DNA from 3 places in the Paenibacillus sp. P32E genome. Region 3 is predicted to be linked to each of the others. Evidence: riboswitches for the same ligand, from Rfam matches in the RefSeq annotation. Region 3 holds a riboswitch; each other region holds the start of a gene.
The links. A riboswitch is a leader RNA that binds a small molecule or an ion and turns the genes downstream of it on or off. The one in region 3 is predicted to bind cyclic di-GMP.
Positions count from the first base shown of each region.

Region 1: linked by a shared signal. The riboswitch ahead of A3848_RS31395 (anti-repressor SinI family protein) and the one ahead of A3848_RS28715 (flagellar assembly protein A) in region 3 are both predicted to bind cyclic di-GMP.
Region 2: linked by a shared signal. The riboswitch ahead of A3848_RS31140 (glycosyl hydrolase) and the one ahead of A3848_RS28715 (flagellar assembly protein A) in region 3 are both predicted to bind cyclic di-GMP.

Region 1 covers NZ_LVYY01000024.1:82,036-85,319, reverse strand. The annotation lists gene A3848_RS20180 (TasA family protein) at 1-478, shown strand, start outside; gene A3848_RS20175 (helix-turn-helix domain-containing protein) at 875-1,207, shown strand; gene A3848_RS31395 (anti-repressor SinI family protein) at 1,301-1,456, opposite strand; cyclic di-GMP riboswitch class I at 1,485-1,578, opposite strand; gene A3848_RS20165 (2-oxoglutarate dehydrogenase E1 component) at 2,016-3,284, shown strand, end outside.
Region 2 covers NZ_LVYY01000001.1:275,034-278,317, forward strand. The annotation lists gene A3848_RS00930 (sugar phosphate nucleotidyltransferase) at 1-1,061, shown strand, start outside; cyclic di-GMP riboswitch class I at 1,274-1,354, shown strand; gene A3848_RS31140 (glycosyl hydrolase) at 1,368-3,284, shown strand, end outside.
Region 3 covers NZ_LVYY01000068.1:254,651-257,934, forward strand. The annotation lists gene A3848_RS28715 (flagellar assembly protein A) at 1-1,801, opposite strand, end outside; cyclic di-GMP riboswitch class I at 1,904-1,997, opposite strand; gene A3848_RS28720 (FUSC family protein) at 2,303-3,284, opposite strand, start outside.

The sequences.
Region 1 (3,284 bases), on a different contig from region 3:
GGATCTGAATTCTGATCCTTCAGTAATCGTAGATATCCCTAACCTGAAACCGGGTGATACTGTAACCAAAACCTTCAAGCTCAAAAATGACGGAACCCTGGACATCGGCTCAGTATTGCTGAAGACCACTACAGAGATTACAGATACGCTCGGCGATAACAACGGTGTCGATCTCAGCAAATTCATCAAGGTTAAATTCCTGAAGAATAATGATAAAGGTACTATTCTCACACCGGAGGTTGTCGTATACGAAACCACACTGGATGCCCTGAAGAGCCAAACCCCCGATCTTGTAAACAATACCGGTCTGGATCAAATCTGGACGGAAGCCGACGGTATCAAAGCTCAGAGCAGCGACAGCTTTACAGTCAAGTTCGAATTCGTTGACAATGGTGAAGCACAGAACTATTTCCAAAAGGATAAGCTGAAGCTGACTTGGAACTTCGAGGCCAAACAAGGCCCTAAAAAAGATTATTAATTCATAACGGACTGCATTCTGAAGCAGCCTACCCTGATTCCGGAGCCGGAGCAGATTAGGCTGTTTTTTCTTTGTAACGATTGATTTTTGTCCATTTTACGGAAATTTGTTATACTGATAAAAAGAAACGGCTTCGCCGTCCTCCGAAAGAGGCGGTATCCGTTTCTCCATAAATAGAAGTACAATGTATAGCGTCAAGCATATACATTCTTATATTTCAATTGGAAACGGCTACGTCGTCTTTTACAAGCTTATGCTTCCGAAGCAGCAACACTACGTATCGCCTTCAAATAGCCGTTTCAGCGAGAAATATAAGGATGATTGATGGCATAGAACAGTTAAATCCTTATATTTTAACAATAAGTACGGAGGGGCGTTGTAATCGTGCCGGATAATATGGGAAGTCGCATCCACCAACTCCGTCTGGAAAAAGGCTGGTCCTTATCCGAATTAGCGGACAAGTCAGATGTGGCAAAATCATACTTAAGCAATGTAGAAAGAAATATCCAATCCAACCCCTCTATTCAATTCATCGAAAAAATCGCCGATGCGCTCCAGGTGTCTATCCACAGCCTGCTCTATGGCGAGCCCTCAGAGACTGACGAATCCGCACTAGATGGCGAATGGTTCCGGCTCGTTCAAGAAGCCATGGCTTCCGGCATAAGCAAACGGGAATTCAAAGAATTCCTCGATTATCAAAAATGGCGGCTGGAGCAAAAGGATCAATAACGGGCGGTTGTCCTAAGGCTCCAGCGATACAGAAAAGGGCACAGCGTCTGGCGCTGTGCCCTTTTCTGTATGTATTCCCGCAAAGTAAACGCCCTACATTACCTGCAACGTTGTCTTTTCACTTAAAAACTGGCGGATTTCATCTGCCCCGATGCCTGCTTTCTTCGCCGACATCAGCAAATACACCCATTCTAGATCCAGATCACCCATCAGCAGTTCTCCGTCATTCCCCTGGTTGGACTTATCCAAGATATCTCCTCCTAGAATTTTTGCGTCCCCAGGCAGTCCGGCCGTCGTAGTAGTTGAAGCCTTTCTACATTAGACCCGAGACTTTGTGTCCCTGCCTTTCAGCAGGTTTACCCTTTACTGGATCCTTTACATGAAAGGATCTGGTTAGAAAACAATGAAACCGTTATCCGCAATAACATTATATAAGTTCTCACAAGAAAAGTGTGTCGATTTATGGAAATTTTTTATGACAAGTAGTGCAAAAGAACAGTTTTTTTTGCTGGGATTTGTCCAATAGATATGACTTTAGGAACTGTTCATGAAGCCTTCGGTGGCATCCATGGGTAATTATTACCGCATCACCCTGTTCACATCCAGCTTCAGGTAACCGATATCCGTTTTTCATCATTTAAGGACTGAATCATGCCGTTTTGCGAACGGATTCCCCGAAAGTATGAATTGATTACACGCCTTGAAAGTAGCACAATAAGATGAGGAATGAAACCGCAACCATCGCAGCTCCACTGGGCGCCCAAGCCTCATGCCGCACGTGGAGTTCATCCGTTAGGAGGATGTATTCATGGCAGTTAAAGAGCCCTATAACGAATCCATTTGGAGTAAGTATCACGGCCCCAATCTGGGCTACATTCAAGAGAAATATGAGCAATTTGTTCATGATCCTTCATCCGTAGAACATCATTACCGCGATTTGTTTACCGTTTCCGGCCCTCCTCCGCTCGCTCCGGATGCCGTTCAGGCTCCGCAGCCGGCCCTTTCGGGAGACACCGAGTGGCTGAGAAAGGCCGTACGAGCTTCCAAGCTAATCGCCAATATTCGTATATATGGCCATATGGCCGCCAATATCGATCCGCTGGAGCAGGTTAACAGCCCTATGGCGAAATGGCTGGATTATGAAACCTATGACTTGACCCGCGAAGATCTGATTGCCTTGCCTGCCTCGCTGATCTGGGAGAATGCGCCGCCGGATGTTCATACCGCATGGGATGCCGTTCACCGGATGCGTCAGGCATATACGCAGACTATCGCCTACGAATTCGGACATGTGCATGACGAACAGGAGCTTCGCTGGCTGAACGGTCAGGCGGAGTCTACAAGCTCTCCCGCGCCGCTGAACAATACCGAGCGCAAGGAGCTGCTGAACCGTCTGATCCAGGTAGAGCAGTTCGAGACCTTCCTGCATAAGACCTTTGTCGGCCAAAAACGCTTCAGCCTGGAAGGCAATGACGCGCTGGTGCCCATGCTGGACGAGATTGTCCGTGCCGCCGCGCATGATGGTGCAGAGCATATCCTGATGGGCATGGCCCACCGCGGACGTCTGAATGTACTGGCTCATATTCTCGGGAAGCCCTATGATATTATTTTCTCGGAATTCCATCATTCTCCGAACAAGGAGCTTTTCCCTTCCGAAGGCTCCATGGGCATTAACTACGGCTGGACCGGCGACGTGAAATACCATTTGGGTGCTGACCGCGCCGTGCGCGAGGGCGAGACCGTCCGTACCCGTATTACACTGGCCAATAACCCGAGCCATCTGGAATTCGTCAACCCTGTCGTTGAAGGCTTTACACGTGCAGCTCAGGAAGACCGGAATTCCCCGGGTTTGCCGCAGCTCGACACGAACAAGGCCATGGCTGTACTGATGCACGGGGATGCCGCTTTTCCGGGCGAAGGAATTGTTGCGGAAACGCTCAACATCGGCAAGCTCAAAGGGTACTCCAACGGCGGTACGGTGCATATTATCGTCAATAACCGGATCGGATTCACTACCGAAAGTGAAGATTCCCGTTCCACCCATTATGCCAGTGACCTTGCCAAAGGCTATGAAATC
Region 2 (3,284 bases), on a different contig from region 3:
TGTCTCCCAGCGAGACAGTGGCCATTTTGCCGGTCGATCCTTATGTGGAGGCATCATTTTTTGACACCGTCGTCCAGCTTGAAGCAACGATGGAACAAAGCGGCGCAAACCTGGCGCTGATGGGGGTTGTTCCTGAGCTGGCTTCCGAGAAATACGGCTATATTATTCCTACCAGTGACGAGGCAGCGGCAAGCGGCTATCTGCAGGTGAGCCATTTCCAGGAGAAGCCGGACCGTGTACAGGCTGAAGAACTGATCAGCAAGGGCGCGTTGTGGAACTGCGGAGTATTTGCATTCCGTTTGGGTTATTTGCTGGATATTTTGCAGCGTAAAGGTCTGCCTTTGAACTATGAGGAGCTGCAGAAGCAATATAAATTGCTGGCTTCCATCAGTTTTGACTACGAAGTGGTAGAAAAAGAGGAGAAGATCGTCGTTCAGCCTTACGCCGGTTTCTGGAAGGATCTTGGCACCTGGAATACCCTCACAGAAGAAATGAGCAGCAACCACGTGGGTAAAGGGTTCGTGACTGCCGATTCTGAAGGAACCTGCCTGATCAACGAACTGGATATTCCGATTACAGTCATCGGTGCGAAAGATTTAATCATCGCAGCCAGCCCGGATGGCATTCTGGTCACTCACAAAGCCGAAAGCCCGCGGATTAAGGAAGTGCTGAAGTCTTTTGAACAAAGACCCATGTACGAGGAACGCCGCTGGGGCCACTATAAGGTTATTGATTATGTGAAATATGATGAGGGCAACGAGGTGCTGACCAAGCGGATTTTCATAGCCGAAGGTAAAAACATCAGCTACCAGCTGCATCACAAACGCAGTGAAATCTGGACGATTGTCAGCGGGGAAGCCAGCATTGTGCTGAATGAGAAGATGCATAATGTGAAAGCGGGAGATGTAGTGCGCATACCGGAAGGCACAAAACATGCAATCCTGGCGCTAACCGATGTAGAGTTCATTGAGGTGCAGACCGGTTCAGAGCTGGTGGAAGAGGATAATATCCGCATCACACTGGACTGGAAGGATATTGCTCTTCATCAATTCATTTCTTAAAATAGGAACGCTAATTGCGTTGTAAAATTCGACTGAATCGTCCCGGTTGATGTATAGGATGGGCCTAAACCTAGGGCTAAATCATCTATTTACCCAATTGTGTCAAATCCAAAACAGGTATTAAGAACCATTTATTAAGAAAAATTCATTAATGCTCTAAACTAAAAAATTAATAGAGACGATACTTACGGTAAGAGGGATAAATCCTTCCAAAACGAAAAAGGCAAACCTAATCGAAAGATAGGGACGCAAAGCTATAGGGCCTTCGAAAGAGTGGCAGCCTAGCTACCGAAAGGAAGATGAATTTTGACAACTTACCGTAATTCGCGTCTGCTGTGCACCATTGTAACTATTGCCCTGTTGTTGACCGTTGTACCACTGGGTTTGGGGGCTGCGCCTTCCACCGCAGCTGCTTCGAGTTCTTCAGCACCGGTTAATCCGGATGCTTCAGCTGAAGCTGTCAAGCTGCTTGACAATCTGTACTCCATTTCCGGAAAAGGCATTATCACAGGCCAGCATGACTACCTGGAGAGCCCGGATGAGTTCAGCAACAAACTGAAGGGAACCAGCGGACAGTTCGCTGCCCTCCATGGCTTCGAGCTTGGTGTGATCAGCGGCCAGTCGGAAAGTACTGCAGCAACTCAGCGCAAAAATGTAGTGAACAGTGCGATCAACTGGTATAAAAATGGCGGCATCGTCGCTATGACCTTCCATGAGCAACTGCCAGGGACTTCTTATCTGTGGTCCAATGTGCAGAAGACACTCAGCCAAGAGGACTTCAATAAGTATGTAACACCTGGAACAGCCCAATACAACAGCCTCATCGCCGATCTGGACAAAGTGGCGGTTTCACTCAAAAGCTTGCGGGACGCGGGCGTTCCTGTACTTTGGAGACCTTACCATGAAATGAACGGCAACTGGTTCTGGTGGGGGAAGAAGAACAATTTTGCGGAACTTTGGAATATTATGTATGACCGCTTTGTGGGCGTTCATCAATTAAACAACCTGCTGTGGGTATGGAACCCGAATGCTCCCAATGCCTGGTCTGATCCATATGAACTGACCTATCCGGGAGCGGATAAGGTAGACATCCTTGCAGCAGATATATATAACAATGATTATATGAACAAGTATTATGACGACCTGTTGAGTCTCGCCAACGGCAAACCCATTGCTATCGGTGAAAATGGTGAAATGCCAAGTACAGCCAAGCTCCAGCTTTCCCAGAGAAAATGGGTATACATGATGAACTGGGGAAAAATGCTCTATGAGAATAACAGTACAGATACCATCAAAAATTTCATGAGTGACAGCTATACAGTATCGCTTAATGAATATAAAGCGGAGGTAGTGCAGACACCTGCTCCGACTGCCACACCAACGGCAACGCCAACTGCCACACCGACTGCAAAGCCGACTGCAACGCCGACTGCCACAGCAACGCCAACGCCAACTGCTACGCCAGTACCTTTACCCACAGCAACGGTAAAGCCAATAACCACTCCGGCGTCCGGTGATAATGTACAAACGCCTGTTGTGAATGGCCTTCACGGAGAGTATTACAATAACATGACGCTTTCAGGCACACCTGCAAAGGTACGTGACGACGCGCTGCTTAATTTCAACTGGCGTCAAGGCTCACCGGACAGCTCCATAAAGGTAGATGGGGTCTCGGCCCGCTGGACAGGGAAAATCAAGCCTTTATACAGCGAGACCTACCAGATTATCACTACTTCTGACGATGGTATCCGTGTCTGGATTAACGGCACAGCCGTAATCGACAGCTGGACCAAGCAGAGCGGAACTGAACGTATCGGAAGTATCGCTATGACGGCTGGACAGCTCTATGATATCAGAGTGGAATATTATGAGAATGCAGGCGATGCCAACATCCGTCTGATGTGGCAAAGCGCAAGCCAGGTCAAAGCGACCGTCCCAACAAGCGCATTGTTTGTAAATACGTCAGCAGCCAGCGTTAGCAAAACCTCGTTGGCGCTTGTAGAAGCACCAACGCCGGTGCCAACACCGACACCAACGCCGGTGTCAACACCGACACCAACGCCGGTGTCAACACCGACACCAACGCCGGTGCCAACACCGACACCAACGCCGGTGCCAACACCGACACCAACGCCGGTGCCAACGCCGGTGCCAACACCGACACCGACGCCGGTGCCAACACCGACACCAACGCCAGTGCCAACACCGGCACCAACGCCGGTG
Region 3 (3,284 bases):
TCTCTAAGGAATACCCGTCTATGGTTACTGATGCATTATGAATGGCGCTAGCTGTGATTTGCTGGCCTGCCACAAGGAGCGATCCGGGAAGGGACTCACCGCTGACATTCTGAGCTGTGATCGTTCCCTCTGCTTCCATAGCGGAGTCGGAGCACATGGAACCATCCTTCGCAAAATAAATATCGCCGCAGGAACACAGCGTGCTCCGGCCAATCCCTTCCCCATGAATATGGATATCTCCGCCGGATTTAATGATGCTGTTCTGTGCCCCCGAAATATCGATCCGGACTTGCTCCTCCTGCATGAGGGAGATTCCCTCGATAAGGTTTTTAAGCAGACTCAGAAAAGAGCCTATTCCCGCATCCGTAATGAGGTCGGTAAAATGTCCGGGTCTCAGAAAAATATCCATCATGTGCCTCACAATTTTGGTATCCTGCGGGTAGTCAGCGCTCAAGTCCGACAACAGTTCCCGCATATCGCTAATCAGAAGGGGAAGATGCTCATATTTGCTCTCCAGCAGCAGCATAATGACTAGGCCGTACTTTACCGTCTGCATCGTGGACTCGACCGTCTCGGCAAGGTTCTTAGCTGCTTCTCTCAGACTGGAGATCTCTTGGATCAGCAGCTCAGAAAAGCTGCACAGACGGTGGTGTGCGGCGCCGAACGCTCCGGCATACAATTCACTATCGACGGCCTTGCCGCTGATAAATATACTGCCTGTTGCTGCAATTCTGGAATTGTGAACGTCACCGTATATGTATACATTACCCAAGGCTTCAATCACCGTGTTCTTGTTCAGAGGATGAGCTGCAATGACATCTCCCGGGAACCTGATGGTGGCTGGTTCCACGGCATCATTCTGCGGAACCACATAGGTTTGGGGGAAATCAATCGTTTTCACAAAGGTTCCGTTTCCGGTAATACGCGGTCTGCCTTTACAGCGGGCAGAGATCTGTCCCCCCGGAAGCAGTGACGCATAATGTCCGGTCAATAGAGTAAGGTCCCGCGGCGGGGGCGGGGGAAGGACACCTCCGTACACGGTGAATCCAGGCAGGCCCTCTTGGGGTGGCAGCTTCTGTGCAAACACTTCGCCTTCCTGGACAGTAAGGAATTCACCGTGGCAGGATTCATCTTCAGAAAGGCATGTCCCCTTAAATGCATTTTCTATTTTCTTCTGAAACAGCAGCTCCAGCCTCGCATTGGTCCCGGGTACGGGAGCCTTGCCTTCTGCTATGCAGACAGGAAGATAGGTCGGGTTGTTCAGCTCCTCATAGAGAGCGGGGATGTTGAGCGAGCTGACAATGGAGCTTTTCTCAAGGCCAGACATAATCTGCGCTATCGACAGAACGGACAACAAGGAATCACGGTTCATTTCTGCACGTACAGTGACATTGGCTGAAGCCGGACTGTTGACCAGGTTCCAGGCATATCTTTCGGCACGGTAAAGCGTAAAGTACACTTTGAGCTTATCATCGGATACGGTAATCTGGTATTGTGGCTTCTCGCAAATCTCCCAGGTGAGATCATCTGCAGACGTGATTGGAGTTGGCTCTGTGAGGGTTTGTCCATTGATCTTAAGAATTACGGGATGGACAGCTGAAATTACAGCCGGCATGCCGCCAGGCAGAGGAGGGGTGATGAAAATTTGGTTGTTCTGGATAATGATAACGCCGTTCTTCGCTCTGTCTGTTCCGCCAAACGTCTGAGCATCCACAGAATAAAGATCCATGAGATCGTGCTTTCCAAGAAGCATGGAAGCAATGAACTCGTACCGTGAACGTTCGATAATATGCTGCGGCATTCTCGTAACCTCACTTTTCGTATAATCAATGGTATCTGTACAGAAAGAACATCATGGAGCCGTGATGCGATATCTTGGGATATCCGACCAAATGGCGTCTCTATTGGCAACCTGGCGACCATAAAACAGCAATAACTGTACTCTTAGGCCCATGGCTTTGCGTCCTGTCCTTTCAGACAGTTTGCCTTTAGGAATAGATCAATGATATATACTCAGTACAAGGCCCATTTAAATCGACTACAATCGACAAAAAAATGGTCAATACTGGCACTCTGTCCAATAAAAACTTCAGCAAACAACATTAATTCTAGTACTTAAGTAGCGAATTTTCAACTGGAATAATTGATTTAGACTATAAATAATGATAAATGTAACTAATTGTTGATTTATTGTAAATTAAATGTAATTAAGGATTTTTTTCTGTTTATTGAATTCTAAACTAAAAGGGGATTTAGCGGGGGATTATGGCCGATACTCCAGAAAAAAAGGACGCTCCCAAGCCTAAAGCTTGTGGGAGAGTCCTTTTTGTATGAAGTGTATAGCGCGGGCTGCCTCAGTCTTGCTGTTCTGCGGTGCGGCTGATATCACTACGTAGTCGGCCTGTTCGATTTCCTCCAGCACCCGGTTCAGGTGGGAGAAGACCGCGCCGAGATCGCGGATGGAAGTCAGTGAGCATTGTCCCTGCAGCTCCGAGAACCAGGCTAGCTGAAGATCACGGGCCCGGCGCAGTGACTCGGGAAGCGAATGCTGACTTTCGGCATCTGAGAGTGTTTTGGTACCATAGAGCGCGATACAGTCTGCGGTGGCAGTTACGATCTCTGCCATCCAGTCAGCCGCAGCATGATGTGTTGGCAGCAGCGCAATTTCTGAGCTGATCTCCTTGACATAGCATTGTATTTGCTTGAGATGTGCAGTGGCCTGGGAGAGTCCGCGAAGCTCGCTGCGGCACTGGTAATGCGTTAGGGTATAATGTAGTTCCTTTTGCTGTTGCTCGCTCTTGGCCAGCAGCGAAGCGGAACGTGCCAGCGTATCCGAAACCGGAGGCGCTCCCCGTCCGCCACCCGCAAGGCCGCTTAGGGCATCAGCCAGCAGCAGACTGCCTTCGAGTGCCAAGCCTTTCACCTTGACGAACCCCTTAGGCGGAACGATAATCATATTGATGATTAGCGCAATAATGACTCCGATAAGCGTTTCGGCGACCCGCCACTCGATATAATGGTCATGATAGAAGGTAAGGGCCAGAACAGAGGTTACACCGACCTGGGAGATGGCTTGGATATTAATCCGGCAGGCAGTAGCGACTCCGATACCAACCAGCAGCATCAGCAGAATGGAGAGCGCTCCGACATCGAAGAATCGTCCCACGATCAAGCTCACAATTCCGCCAAGCACAACGCCGGTCATCCGGTATACACCCTTTTCAAAGGAAGCCTTGACGCTTCCCTGAGTGATCAGAATTGCCGCCAGTGGAGCGAAATATAAG